One region of the Streptococcus downii genome, then DNA from elsewhere that is predicted to be linked to it. Evidence: predicted binding sites of a transcription regulator. Region 1 holds the regulator's gene; each other region holds the start of a gene.
What was found. Region 1 encodes NrdR, which represses ribonucleotide reductase genes. Its sites were predicted from a motif close to ACACNATATATNGTGT; they were not measured.

Region 1 (4,841 bases):
AGCGGATCCTTTCCATGACCCGTCTAGCTTCCCAAGTCTCATCATTTCCATTCTTTCCTTTGGCAAAATGTTTTTCCAAATCTTGGAAATTAAAGTTGGAAGTAAAGAAGGTTGGCAAATCTTCCTGCATACGATACTGGAGAATAACTTGGAGAATCTCATCACGCACCCAAGGTGTTGACTGCTCTGCACCAATATCATCCAAGACCAAGACTTCTGCTAACTTGATGTCATCCACCAAGGTCTTCACAGATCCTTCACCGATGGCATTTTTCACATCAATGACAAAGCTTGGATAGTGGAGAATCGTCGTTGATGCCCCACGTTTTTCAGATAGGTCGTGAGCTAAGGCCGCCATCATAAAACTCTTACCAACACCAAAATCTCCGTAAAGATAGAGGCCTTTTCGGATGTTTGGGTAAAGGTCAACAAAGGAATAGAGTCTCTCAAAAATCGGCAAGCGTCCTAGATCATCCAGGTCAATCTGAGCCAATTTCGCTTTCTTGAGACTGGCTGGTAGATTGATCAACTTAAGACGATTCTTAATTGCAGCCTCTTTTTCTGCCGCGATTAGTTCTGGTGTTTCTTCATAAGACACATCCGCATATCCGTGATTCATAACCAAGATGGGCTTGTAGCCACGCGCTATATAGTCCGCATCCCCACGAAGAAACTTGTCCCGTTCTGTGATATATTGGTTGAACTTGGAGATGCTACGATTCAACTCCTCTGGACTGAGGGACTTTTTCTGGATAAAAGCCGCCACATCTGGGTCTTTCATAATCTGCTGGACTAGGTCCTGATACTGAAAACGACTTGTCTGACGCTTGATAACGTCGCCAACACTTTCCATCTAGTCTCCTCCTTCTTCTAATCGGGCTAACATTTCTTGTTTTTTACGTTCTAGTTCCAGACGAGTCTCCTCGCTGGTTTGATTTTTATATTCTGGATTACTCCACTTAGGAACATTGGTCTTAGTCGAGCTAGTTTTCGATTTCTGGTCTTCTTGCCCTTTTTGCTGACGCTCTCGAATCCGAAGCACAGCTTCTTCTGCTGTCCGAATTTTTTGATAAGCATAGTCATTTGCGACCTTCATGGCATATTTTTCATTAACATTAGCCGAATCAACCTTGTTAAAGGTTAGAAGCAAGACGATATTGATGACTTCATCCAACAAGCCTAAAGACGCCATCTGGTGAAGGAGTTCTCGTTCGCTCTGGGTGATGTTCCCCTTACGCGTTTGCTTGATTTCCGCTAAAAAATGTAGGGGAGTTTTATTTTTGGCTTCCCTGATAATGGTCATTTCTTTGGGGCTAAAGTCAGAAGGAACCTGCTTTTGCGCAAGCTTTTCACGCATGCGTTTGACTGAAATAACCTGAGCCAGCGCTGTCGCCTTGGCTAATTGATAGGTTTCAAACCAGGTCCATTTTTTTTCATCTGCGATGGCAAACAATTCCAAAACATCTGCCTGCTCGTTTTCAAAACGCAAGCCATCTCGAACCATCAGGCGCTGGAAATGTTCCAAATCAAAATCGTTTTTTAACTTGCTTTTAGACTCGCTTGGTGTCACTTCTTCGGTCAGGGTTGGAAAGACTTGGCTCAAAGAAACAGAGAAAGCTTCTCCCTCACTTGGAGCCTGCTTCATAGCAGAAACAGCTGTATCCCCAATCTTTTTCTCTAATAATCTGCTATAGACAGAATGACTTAGAAATTCTTGACTGGAGAGGGGAGAATGAAGCTGTAATTCATAGACATTCTCCTTCTGATAAAGGGTCAACAGATCGAAGGCAGATAAGACTTTAAAGGATTGGAGTAAGGTCGGCATGCCAAAGTTTAAGTGGTTGAGGATATGGGAAAAGAGGTGTTCCTTTTGTCCACCATCCCAAAAGGTAATGGCATATAGATAGAGGCTCAGCGCCTCCTGACCGATAATCGGGAGGTAGCACTGCACCAGAGAAGAGGTATCTTGCGACACCCGATTATTCTTTAGAAAAGAAAAACGGTCATTTGGCTTCATCTATTTTTCCTTTTTCTTTTTTGAGGACTGGGTGATCTGCTGGAGCAGACTCTCCAACTCACTCACATCCTTAAAGCTACGATAAACACTGGCAAAACGAACATAGGTAATCTCATCCAGCTCCGCCAATTCTTCCATGACTAAAGAACCAATATATTCACTTTGGATCTCATTCTCACTGCGACTACGGAGTTTTTGCTCGATGCGATTGACCACCATGCCGATTTCATCACTCGAAACAGGGCGTTTCTGGGCTGAGCGGATAATCCCATTAAAGATTTTATCTCTCGAAAACTGCTCTCGCGTACCGTCTTTTTTGACGACAACCAGCGTTCTTTCTTCTACTCGTTCATAGGTTGTAAAACGATGCTGACACTCGTCGCACTCACGTCTTCGACGGATGGTATTTCCTTCTTCGGCTTGTCGACTATCAACAACACTAGACTTGGTAGCCCCACATTTTGGACAACGCATGCATTTCCCTCCTTGTCGTTTTCTTTTCATTATACCATTTTTTGAGCAATTCCCAAAACAATTCTTATTTTTACTTGACAAGTTTTTTGTTTTATTGTATTATTTGATTAGAACAATAAAGGCAAAGAAAGGAGACTATGATGTCCTGGTCATTTGATAATACAAAACCGATTTATTTACAGATTATGGAAAAAATCAAATTACAGATTGTTTCCCATGAACTGGAACCCAATCAACAGCTCCCTACCGTGAGAGATTTGGCGAGCGAGGCCGGGGTCAATCCCAATACCATTCAGCGCGCCTTGTCTGACCTCGAACGTGAAGGATTTGTATACAGCAAGCGGACAACTGGTCGTTTTGTCACCGAGGATTTGGACCTCATCGTTCAGTCCCGCAAACAACTTTCCGAGGAGCAACTGCAACAATTCGTCTCTTGCATGCTTCAATTTGGCTACAAAAAAGAAGAACTGCCAAATGTATTAAGCGACTATATTAAAGGAGTTTAAGACTATGACACTACTAGCACTTGAAAATGTAACAAAATCATATGGAGCAACTGCGGCACTTGACAATATCTCACTAGAGATCTCAGCTGGAAAGATTGTCGGGCTCCTTGGACCAAACGGATCCGGAAAAACAACTCTAATCAAACTAATCAATGGCCTCCTTCAACCAAATAAAGGACGTGTCCTCATTAACGGACAGGATCCAAGTCCTGCTACCAAGGCGATCGTTTCCTATCTGCCAGACACAACCTACCTCAATGAAGAGATGAAGGTTAAGGATGCTCTAACCTATTTTAAAACCTTCTACCAGGATTTCAATCTCGAAAAAGCCCAACACCTTTTAGCCGATCTCGGTATTGATGAAAACAGTCGCCTCAAGAAACTATCAAAAGGGAACAAGGAAAAGGTCCAACTCATCTTGGTTATGAGCCGTGAAGCCCGCCTCTACGTTCTGGACGAACCTATCGGAGGCGTGGATCCAGCTGCCCGTGATTATATCCTCAATACCATCATCAACAACTACTCACCAACCTCTACGGTACTGATTTCAACCCACTTGATTTCAGATATTGAGCCAATCTTGGATGAGATCATCTTCCTCAAAGACGGAAAAGTCGTCCGCCAAGGAAATGTTGATGATATTCGTTACGAGTCAGGTGAATCAATTGACCAACTCTTCCGCCAGGAATTTAAAGCCTAAGCAAAGGAGATTATTATGTTTTGGAATCTAGTTCGTTATGAATTTAAAAATGTCAATAAATGGTATCTGGCACTCTACGGAGCTGTACTTGCAATTTCAGTTTTGATTGGAGCTTTTATTAGCAGTCTTAGCCAGAGTTACAATCCTAACAATGCTGCTTATTTCATCTTCTTTTTAGTGCTAGTCTTTGGAGGACTCAGCGTCACTCTTTGGATTGCAACAATCTTTTTAATCATCCGAAGATTCAAGGGAAGTGTTTATGACCGCCAAGGGTACTTGACCTTGACCTTGCCTGTCTCCGAGCACCAAATCATCACCGCAAAACTTTTAGGTGGTCTTGTCTGGTCCATCTTAGGCTATATCGTCTTTATCTTGAGTATATTGATTATCATCTTCTTAACACCAATTGAAAAAGACTTCACTGCCCTCTATAACTTCATCTCCCCTTATCTCAGCTACGGCTGGCTGTATGCCCTATCACTATTTGTCGGGTCAATCGCATGGATTTTATCCATTTACCTCTCCATCTCTATCGGGCAACTCTTTAACGAGTATCGAACAGCCATGGGGATTTTAGCCTATATCGTCATTTCCATCGTTATTGGTTATATCACTTTCTTCTTAAGAGTTGACAATGACTATAACGTGATGGTTGGTACAGAAATTCTGCGCGATCTCTTTTTATCAGCTATCTACTATCTCGGTACCTACTATATCTTGAAAAACAAGGTTAATTTGCAATAAAAAATGCCCAGCTAGAAAGCTGGGTTTTTCTTTAACTCAATATCAAACTGGCTACGATGGGGCTGACAAAAACATAAAGAATACCGGTGACTCCGATAGCCAAGCCACCCATGGCTCCTGCTACAGAGCCGTAGCGAAGGGCAGTTCCTGTTCCGACAGCATGACCTGTCCCACCGAGGGAAAGTCCCACTGCAACTGGATCATCAATCTTCAACCACTTCAAAAGGGTTGGTCCAATAACACTGGTCAAAATCCCAGTTGCTACTACAACCACCAAGGTCACGGTCGTCAAGCCTTGCAATTTTTCTGTAATCCCCACTGCCATGGCGGTTGTTACTGACTTAGGAAAGAGAGAAATGGCTAGGAAAAAGTCCATACCAAATATTTTCGCAACTAAGGC
Region 2 (4,841 bases), on a different contig from region 1:
TTTTTTAGTATGGCAATTTGGAGTTTGGCTGCTACAGCTGTTTCTGTAATGTTGCCTCTGATCTTTGGTTTGGTGAGCCCCCAACAGATGCAAGATCTTTATACTGGTTGGGCGCTACATCAGAGTGGGCAGATTTACACGGATTATTATGGTTCAAATGGGCTGCTTTATTACGTACTAACCTATCTCTCTCAAGGGAATATCCTTTTTGCTTTGGTGGAGTGGTTGGCCTTGTTCGGAGCTGGTGTTTTTCTATTTAAATCCGCTGATACCTTGACAGGTCAGGGAGAACAGGCTAGACAGCTTTTGTTGATTTTCTATCTTCTTGTGGGCAGTCTGGGATTTGGCGGTAGCTATGCAGTGGTTGTGGCCTTACCTTTCCTGTTTTATAGTTTTAGCCTAGTGGCTGACTATCTGGATGATCCAAGTAACGATAAAGGTTTCTTGCGAGTTGGGATGAGTTTAGTATTGGCTTTCTTCCTATCACCTATTCCCACAACCTTGTTTGCAGCTACACTTACCTTGAGTTTGTTTGGATTTAATATTGCCAAGCGTCGATTTACTCATGGTTTGTATCAATTTTTCGCATCAGCTCTAGGATTTTCTATCATTTTTTATCCAATTGGCTACTATACAGTCTTAACAGGAACTTTTGGTGATGCGATTAGCCATACTTTGTATCCAATAGATACGCTTAGTCTATTTTCAAATGCCAATCTTATGGAGAATGCTGCTTTCTATGGTTTGCTATCCATCGGTGTTGGGACTCTGACATTGATCTTTTCAGGATTGTTTCAGACCAAGTCAGCTCAGCAATCTGCTGTCTCAATAGGCGCTATTTTAGGATTATTAGCAACTCTTTCTTTGTTAATTCTTTCAAAGGAACCTTTACATGGCTCACGTTTGGCAGCGATTTTGCCCTTTCTGACATTGTTATTGTTAACCAATATCAAAGAAGGAAGCTCTGATCGTATCAGTCGTAGTAGACGAAGAGTTCGTTCTTCATCACTCTTTGGTCGCTACCTCAAGGGAAATTTCTATCTACCATTAATTGCGATAGTCTATTTACTTTTCCTACCTGTTTTGAGTCGCTATATTTCGCATCCAAGTACTTATCAGGAACGCGAGCAACTTGCTAGCTTGGTCAAACAGCAAACGAGTTCTGAGGATCGTGTCTATGCTTGGGATGATCGTCCAGATTTTTATCGAGCAAGTGAACGCTTGGCACCAAGCTCTCTAGTAACACCGACGCTCTATACTGCAAGCGACGAGAATAAAACGAAACTAGTCAATGACTTGAAAGAAAATCAACCGAAGATGATTTTGGTCAACCAAAAGGTTGCCTTGTGGTCGGATGTAGAGAGCCTACTTAGTGAAAAATACGAGCTTGTTCAGACGGATAGTAAGGAATTCAAGCTTTATAAATCTAAATAATAAATCAATATCTTGTGTATTTTTAAAAATTTTAGAATTTTTAACACAAGATATTGATTTTTCTTTTTGGAGTGGTATAATATCATTTAAGAAGAAAAATAGAAAAGAGCATGGATATGATTGTATTAGAAGAAAACCTTGCAACCGTTCCCACTTTGTTCGTTGAAAAACGAGATGGTAGACGTGTAGTGTTTGATATAGACAAGATTGACAAAGCTCTCCACAAGGCGGCTGACAAAGTCATGGATGTGACACCCTTGGTCGAAAAACGTCTAAATGGGCTGCTTGAGCGTATTGTTGCGGAAATTCACAGTCGTTTCCCTCAAGGTGTCAAGATTTACGAGATTCAAAATATCGTAGAACATGAACTCCTTGAAGCCAAAGAATATGCGCTAGCTGAGGAGTATATCACTTATCGGACACAAAGGGATTTTGAGCGCTCAAAAGCGACAGATATCAACTTTAGTATCCACAAACTTCTTAACAAAGACCAGGCAGTTGTCAATGAAAATGCCAATAAAGACAGTGATGTCTTTAACACCCAGCGTGATTTGACAGCAGGGATTGTTGGAAAATCAATCGGCTTGCAAATGCTTCCTAAGCACGTAGCCAATGCTCACCAAAAAGGGGATATCCATTATCATGACCTGGACTATAGCCCCTACACACCGATGACCAACTGCTGTTTGATTGATTTTAAAGGCATGTTGGAAAATGGTTTTAAGATTGGAAATGCAGAGGTAGAGAGTCCCAAGTCTATCCAGACTGCGACAGCTCAGATTTCACAAATCATCGCCAACGTTGCTTCTAGCCAGTACGGGGGCTGTTCAGCTGACCGTATCGATGAAGTCTTGGCGCCTTATGCGGAGAAGAATTACCAAAAACACCTCAAGGATGCGGAAGAATGGGTCTTGCCTGACAAACGGGAAGATTATGCTTGGAAGAAAACCCAAAAAGACATCTACGATGCCATGCAATCTCTTGAGTATGAAATCAATACCCTCTTCACTTCAAATGGACAAACACCTTTTACTTCACTAGGTTTTGGTCTAGGAACTAGTCGTTTTGAGCGGGAAATTCAAAAAGCTATCTTGACCATCCGAATCAAGGGACTTGGTTCAGAACACCGCACAGCCATCTTCCCTAAACTCATCTTTACGCTGAAAAGAGGACTCAACTTAGAGGAAGGTTCACCTAACTACGACATCAAACAGTTGGCCCTCGAGTGTGCAACCAAGCGGATGTACCCAGATGTCTTATCCTATGATAAGATTATCGAACTGACTGGTTCTTTCAAGGTTCCTATGGGATGCCGTTCTTTCCTTCAAGGATGGAAAGATGAAAATGGTGTAGAAGTCAATTCAGGTCGGATGAATCTAGGTGTTGTGACAGTCAATTTGCCTCGTATCGCCCTCGAGTCTGAAGGGGATCTGAATAAGTTTTGGGAAATCTTCAACGAGCGGATGAATATCGCAGAAGATGCTCTGGTTTACCGTGTTGAACGGACCAAGGAAGCAACACCAGCGAATGCCCCTATCCTCTATCAGTACGGAGCCTTCGGTCGCCGTCTCGGAAAAGAAGAAAGTGTTGACCAACTCTTTAAGAATCGCCGTGCGACAGTTTCGCTGGGCTACATCGGTTTGTACGAAGTGGCTACAGTCTTCTTTGGAAATAGCTGGGAAAGCAATCCTGAAGCCAAGGAATTCACACTGGATATTATTCGTGATATGAAACGTCGTGTGGAAGAGTGGTCTGACCAATATGGTTACCACTTCTCTATCTACTCCACACCGTCTGAAAGTCTGACAGACCGCTTTTGTCGCTTAGACACAGAGAAGTTTGGTTCTATTCCTGACATCACGGACAAGGAATACTACACCAACTCTTTCCACTACGATGTTCGTAAAAATCCAACACCGTTTGAAAAGCTGGATTTTGAAAAAGTTTACCCAGAAGCAGGTGCGTCAGGTGGTTTCATCCATTATTGTGAGTATCCAGTTCTTCAACAAAATCCTAAAGCCCTGGAAGCTGTTTGGGACTATGCCTATGACCGTGTCGGCTATCTAGGGACCAATACTCCGATTGATCGTTGCTACAAGTGTGACTTTGAAGGGGATTTTGAACCAACTGAAAGAGGATTTGCTTGTCCCAACTGTGGCAATAGCGACCCTAAAACAGTAGATGTGGTCAAACGTACGTGTGGTTATCTGGGAAATCCTCAAGCGCGTCCGATGGTTAACGGACGCCACAAGGAAATCGCTGCGCGTGTCAAACACATGAACGGTTCGACTATTAAAACCACAGGGCACGAAGTAACAAATTAGAAGGAAATGGAATGGGGAAATACCAATTAGATGATAAGGGGCGTGCACAAGTGACCCGTTATCACGAGAAATACTCTAAAGGTGGAACAGGTAAAAAAGAACGCTTGCTCAACCTCAGAGAACAGTTTTTAAACAAGAACAAGAAAAAATAAAAGTGAGAGTTGCCTCTCGCTTTTCTCTTAATTGGAGGTAAAAATGATACTACGCAGACCAACATTGGCAGATAAAGAAACAGTTTTAGAGATGATGGCAGAGTTTGAACAGACTCAATCAGCACACGATGGCGGATTTTGGGATGCTGAGAATTTTGTTTATGAAGAGTGGTTAGAAGAAAATCTTCAAGCGGAAGCGGGACTCAATATTCCTGAAAACTGGGTTCCTGCTATCCAGCTGGTTAGTTTTGACGTAGCAGGCCAGGCTCTTGGCTTTCTCAACCTTCGTCTCCGATTAAATGACTACTTACTAGAAAATGGTGGTCATATTGGCTATTCCGTCCGCCCATCTGAAAGAGGCAAAGGTTATGCCAAAGAAGCTCTCCGACAAGGTCTACAAGTTGCTAAGGGAAAGAATATTAAACGAGCTTTAGTGACTTGTAGCACAGAAAATCCAGCAAGCCGAGCTGTTATCTTAGCTAATGGTGGGGAGTTGGAGGATGTTCGAAACGGAACGGAGCGCTATTGGATAGACTTGGAGTAAAAGGATGACATGGAATACACCAAAACCAGGTGAATGGAAAAGTGAAGAACTCAGTCAGGGGCGTATCATTGACTATAAGGCTTTTAACTTTGTGGATGGAGAAGGGGTGCGCAACTCCCTTTACGTAGCAGGTTGTATGTTTCACTGTGAGGGCTGTTACAACGTAGCGACCTGGTCCTTTAATGCAGGCATACCTTATACCCCGGAGTTGGAAGAGCAAATCATAGCAGACCTAGCTCAACCCTATGTTCAAGGTTTGACTTTATTAGGAGGAGAACCCTTCCTAAATACAGGAATTCTCTTGCCCCTCGTTAAACGCATTCGAAAGGAATTGCCAGATAAAGACATCTGGTCCTGGACGGGCTACACGTGGGAAGAAATGATGCT
Region 3 (4,841 bases), 370 kb from region 1:
CAAGTTTGTTGTTACCGAGATAGTAGAGCGGTGTAAAGAAACCGGAGTAGAAGAGGAAGGTTTCAAGGAAGACACTGGCAACTTTCTTTTCAAGGGGACTACCATTGAGGTAGATTTCATTGATAATTTCAGCTTTTCTTTGTAGGTAGGGATTAGTGTTGGTCCATTCAAAGATTTCTTCAATTTCAGCCTTAGTATTCAGGGTAGAGAAGATAGAAGAATATGATTTTGCGTGGACAGATTCCATAAATTGGATATTGTTGAAAACAGCTTCCTCATGCGGTGTACGGATGTCTGAACGAAGAGCCTGTACACCAGTTTCAGATTGCATGGTATCAAGAAGGGTCAACCCACCAAAGACTTTTCCTACCAAGTCTTTTTCTTTGTTTGATAATTTTCTCCAGTCGTCTAGGTCATTTGACAGAGGAATACGAGTGTCGAGCCAGAATTGCTCCGTCAGCTTTTCCCAAGTTGATTTGTCGATGACATCTTCGATGGCATTCCAGTTAATGGCTTTGTAGTAAGTTTCCATAAGGTGTATTTCTCCAATGTAATAGTAATTATTATGCAGCCTTGCTTAGTTTTATAGGACCTATTTCAATGGTATCATATTTTTTTATTGCGGAGTAAGCAATAAATGTCATGGGGCCAAGAAAAAGTATAACGTAAATTGGCCCCCATTTACTATTTAAACAAGTAGTAAAAATTTTTTCCATTAAATCACACAACTTTCACATTGGTTAGCACCGACTTCCCCACCGTCGTCTGTAAAGGTACGGACGTAGTAAATAGACTTGATGCCCTTGTTAAAGGCGTAGTTACGAAGGATAGACAAGTCACGTGTCGTTTGTTTGTTTTCTTTCTTCCATTCGTAAAGACCTTTTGGAATGTCACTACGCATGAAGAGAGTGAGTGAAAGACCTTGGTCTACGTGCTCAGTTGCAGCAGCGTAAACATCAATCACCTTACGCATATCCATGTCGTAAGCAGAAGTGTAGTAAGGGATAGTATCTGTTGACAAGCCTGCGGCAGGATAGTAGATTTTACCAATTTTCTTTTCTTGACGTTCTTCGATACGTTGCGTAATTGGGTGGATAGATGCAGAAACATCGTTGATGTAGCTGATAGAACCATTTGGAGCAACAGCTAGACGGTTTTGATGATAAAGTCCATCTGCTTGAACCTTGTCACGAAGTTCAGCCCAGTCAGCAGCACTTGGGATAAAGACGTCTTTGAAGAGTTCTTTAACACGGTCTGATTTTGGAACAAATTCGCCTGTCACATACTTATCAAAGTAGCTTCCGTTAGCATAGTCTGATTTTTCAAAGTTATGGAAGGTGATACCACGCTCGCGAGCGATATTGTTTGATTCTACCAAGGTCCAGTAGTTCATAAGCATAAAGTAGATGCTTGTAAACTCAACAGACTCAGGTGATCCGTATTCGATCAGTTGTTGAGCAAGGTAGCTGTGCAGCCCCATGGCACCAAGACCAAAGGTGTGAGCCAAACTATTTCCGTGGTCGATAGTAGGAACAGCTACGATGTGGGAACTATCTGTAACGAAAGTAAGAGCACGTACCATAGCACGGATAGAACGACCAAAGTCAGGTGAGGTCATCATGTTGACCACGTTAGTTGAACCAAGGTTACATGAAACGTCCGTTCCCATTTGAAGAAATTCTTGAGCATCGTTGATCAAACTTGGTTCTTGAACTTGGAGAATTTCAGAACACAAGTTACTCATGATAATCTTACCATCAATAGGATTAGCACGGTTAGCCGTATCGATGTTGACTACATAAGGATAGCCAGACTCTTGTTGCAATTTAGAGATTTCCGTTTCCAAATCACGCGCCTTGATTTTTGTCTTACGGATGTTTGGATTTGCGACCAGCTCATCGTATTTCTCTGTGATGTCGATGTAGTTGAATGGCACACCGTATTCAAGCTCTACAGAGTAAGGGCTAAAGAGATACATTTCTTCATTTTTACGAGCCAATTCGTAGAATTTATCGGGTACTACAACACCAAGTGAAAGGGTCTTTACACGAACTTTTTCATCTGCATTTTCTTTCTTAGTTGAAAGGAAGGCGATGATATCTGGGTGAAAGACGTTGAGGTAGACAACCCCAGCACCTTGACGTTGCCCGAGTTGGTTTGAGTAAGAGAAACTGTCCTCAAAAAGCTTCATAACTGGCACGACACCAGATGCTGCTCCTTCATAACCTTTGATAGGAGCTCCAGCTTCACGAAGGTTGCTGAGGGAAATTCCCACACCACCACCGATACGTGAAAGTTGAAGGGCAGAGTTGATAGAACGTCCAATAGAGTTCATGTCATCAGTTACCTGAATCAAGAAACAAGATACCAACTCCCCACGACGGGCGCGACCAGCATTCAAGAAGGAAGGAGTAGCTGGTTGGTAGCGTTGGTGGATGATTTCATTGGCAATATCAGTCGCAATCGCCTCATCCCCGTCTGCGAAATAAAGTGCGTTAAAGAAGACACGATCTTCCATGCTTTCAAGATAGTATTCCCCATCGTTAGTCTTCAAGGCATATTGATTGTAAAACTTATAGGCAGCCATGAAAGACTTGAATTGGAAGTTTTGATCTTTAATAAATTGAGACAATTCTTCCAAGAATTCTGGGCGGTATTTTTTGATAAATGCTGTTTCAATGTAGTTGTGTTCAATGAGGTAGTTGATTTTATCAGTGATTGAATCAAAAACCATAGTGTTTGGAACTACATTTTCTTTAAAGAAGGCATCCAAGGCTTCTTTATCTTTATGAAGCATGATTTGTCCATTGACAGGACGGTTGATTTCGTTATTGAGACGGAAGTAGGTCACGTCCTCAAGATGTTTTAATCCCATAAAATTTCCCTTATCTAATTACAAAAGAAAGGCCTCTAAGTTAGCCCTAGAAGCAGTTTCTTCTGGATGATGTACTAAGATTATGCTAACTGTTTTAGTTTTCCTGGTTGAAAACCTGAAAAAACTTCAGTTGGTGTTTGGATAACAGGAGCAGCGCTGAAACCAAGCTCTTTAACTTGGTCGATATACTCTGGTTGCTCATCAAGATTGATTTCACGATAGGCTACATTGTTGCTATCCAAGAAACGTTTGGTCATTTTACATTGTACACAATTATTTTTAGAATAAACTGTTACCATTTTCGTAACTCCTCATAAAATTTGATTACTTTCTTAGTATATCAGAAAAAAAAACTTTGTCAAACTTTTTAAACTAAATCTTGTGCCTAAAAGTTACAGTTTTAAAAACCAAATACAAGATATAGTGGTTTTTAAAACATAAGCTTTGACTTTCATTGAACTATCAAAGTTTATTAAAACAAAAAAACTATATCCTGTATGTTGATAATTTATATAGAAGATTTTCAGCAAGTTATCTGAAAGGAAATTGAAGAAAGTCCATAAAATACTTGAAAAATTATCTTGAAGATGATATAATACAGTCTTGTAAGGGTTATCACATATAACTCAAATAGAAAACACTTAAAGGAGAGTCAAACTATGGCTTCTAAAGATTTCCACGTAGTGGCAGAAACAGGTATTCACGCACGTCCAGCAACATTGTTGGTACAAACAGCTAGCAAATTTGCTTCAGATATCACTCTTGAGTACAAAGGTAAATCAGTAAACCTTAAATCTATCATGGGTGTTATGAGTCTTGGTGTTGGCCAAGGCGCTGACGTTACAATTTCAGCTGAAGGTGCAGATGCTGACGATGCAATCGCTGCTATCTCAGAAACAATGGAAAAAGAAGGATTGGCATAAGGAAATGACAGAAATGCTTAAAGGAATCGCAGCATCAGACGGTGTTGCAGTTGCAAAAGCATATCTACTCGTTCAACCGGATTTGTCATTTGAGACTGTTACAGTCGAAGATACAAACGCAGAAGAAGCTCGCCTTGATGTCGCTCTAAAAGCATCACAAGACGAGCTTTCTGTTATTCGTGAGAAAGCAGTAGGTACGCTCGGTGAAGAAGCTGCTCAAGTATTTGACGCTCACTTAATGGTTCTTGCTGACCCAGAAATGATCAGCCAAATCAAAGAAACAATCCGTGCCAAGAAAGTGAATGCAGAAGCAGGTCTGAAAGAAGTGACAGACATGTTTATCACTATCTTTGAAGGCATGGAAGACAACCCATACATGCAAGAACGTGCAGCGGATATCCGCGACGTGACAAAACGTGTATTGGCAAATCTTCTTGGTAAGAAATTGCCAAACCCAGCTTCTATCAATGAAGAAGTAATCGTCATTGCACATGACTTGACTCCTTCTGATACAGCTCAATTGGACAAAAACTTTGTAAAAGCTTTTGTAACCAACATCGGTGGACGTACAAGCCACTCAGCTATCATGGCACGTACACTTGAAATCGCTGCTGTATTGGGTACAAACAACATCACTGAAATCGTTAAAGACGGTGACATCCTTGCCGTTAACGGTATCACTGGTGAGGTTATTATCAACCCAACTGATGAGCAAGCAACAGAATTTAAAGCAGCTGGTGAAGCTTATGCTCAACAGAAAGCTGAGTGGGCACTCTTGAAAGATGCTAAAACAGTGACTGCTGATGGCAAACACTTCGAATTGGCTGCCAACATCGGTACTCCAAAAGACGTGGAAGGTGTCAATGACAACGGTGCAGAAGCTGTCGGTCTTTACCGTACAGAATTCTTGTACATGGATTCTCAAGATTTCCCAACAGAAGACGAACAGTACGAAGCATACAAGGCTGTTCTTGAAGGAATGAATGGTAAACCAGTTGTCGTTCGTACAATGGATATCGGTGGAGATAAGGAACTTCCTTACT

Region 2: nrdD (anaerobic ribonucleoside-triphosphate reductase) is a predicted target of NrdR. The motif match lies at 1,478-1,493, and genes of this name have one in related genera.
Region 3: nrdH (glutaredoxin-like protein NrdH) is a predicted target of NrdR. The motif match lies at 3,287-3,302, and genes of this name have one in related genera.

What each region holds. Positions count from the first base shown of each region.
Region 1 covers NZ_MZNX01000009.1:260,941-265,781, reverse strand. Annotated here, with positions in the region: gene dnaI (primosomal protein DnaI) at 1-853, opposite strand, end outside; gene E2R31_RS07555 (DnaD domain protein) at 854-2,017, opposite strand; gene nrdR (transcriptional regulator NrdR) at 2,018-2,491, opposite strand; gene E2R31_RS07545 (GntR family transcriptional regulator) at 2,632-2,997, shown strand; gene E2R31_RS07540 (ABC transporter ATP-binding protein) at 3,002-3,697, shown strand; gene E2R31_RS07535 (hypothetical protein) at 3,713-4,441, shown strand; gene E2R31_RS07530 (LrgB family protein) at 4,473-4,841, opposite strand, start outside.
Region 2 covers NZ_MZNX01000006.1:240,014-244,854, reverse strand. Annotated here, with positions in the region: gene E2R31_RS03100 (damage-inducible protein CinA) at 1-1,434, shown strand, start outside; gene nrdD (anaerobic ribonucleoside-triphosphate reductase) at 1,551-3,758, shown strand; gene E2R31_RS03090 (hypothetical protein) at 3,770-3,910, shown strand; gene E2R31_RS03085 (GNAT family N-acetyltransferase) at 3,954-4,454, shown strand; gene nrdG (anaerobic ribonucleoside-triphosphate reductase activating protein) at 4,459-4,841, shown strand, end outside.
Region 3 covers NZ_MZNX01000009.1:630,898-635,738, forward strand. Annotated here, with positions in the region: gene nrdF (class 1b ribonucleoside-diphosphate reductase subunit beta) at 1-532, opposite strand, end outside; gene nrdE (class 1b ribonucleoside-diphosphate reductase subunit alpha) at 716-2,875, opposite strand; gene nrdH (glutaredoxin-like protein NrdH) at 2,956-3,174, opposite strand; gene E2R31_RS09510 (phosphocarrier protein HPr) at 3,535-3,798, shown strand; gene ptsP (phosphoenolpyruvate--protein phosphotransferase) at 3,803-4,841, shown strand, end outside.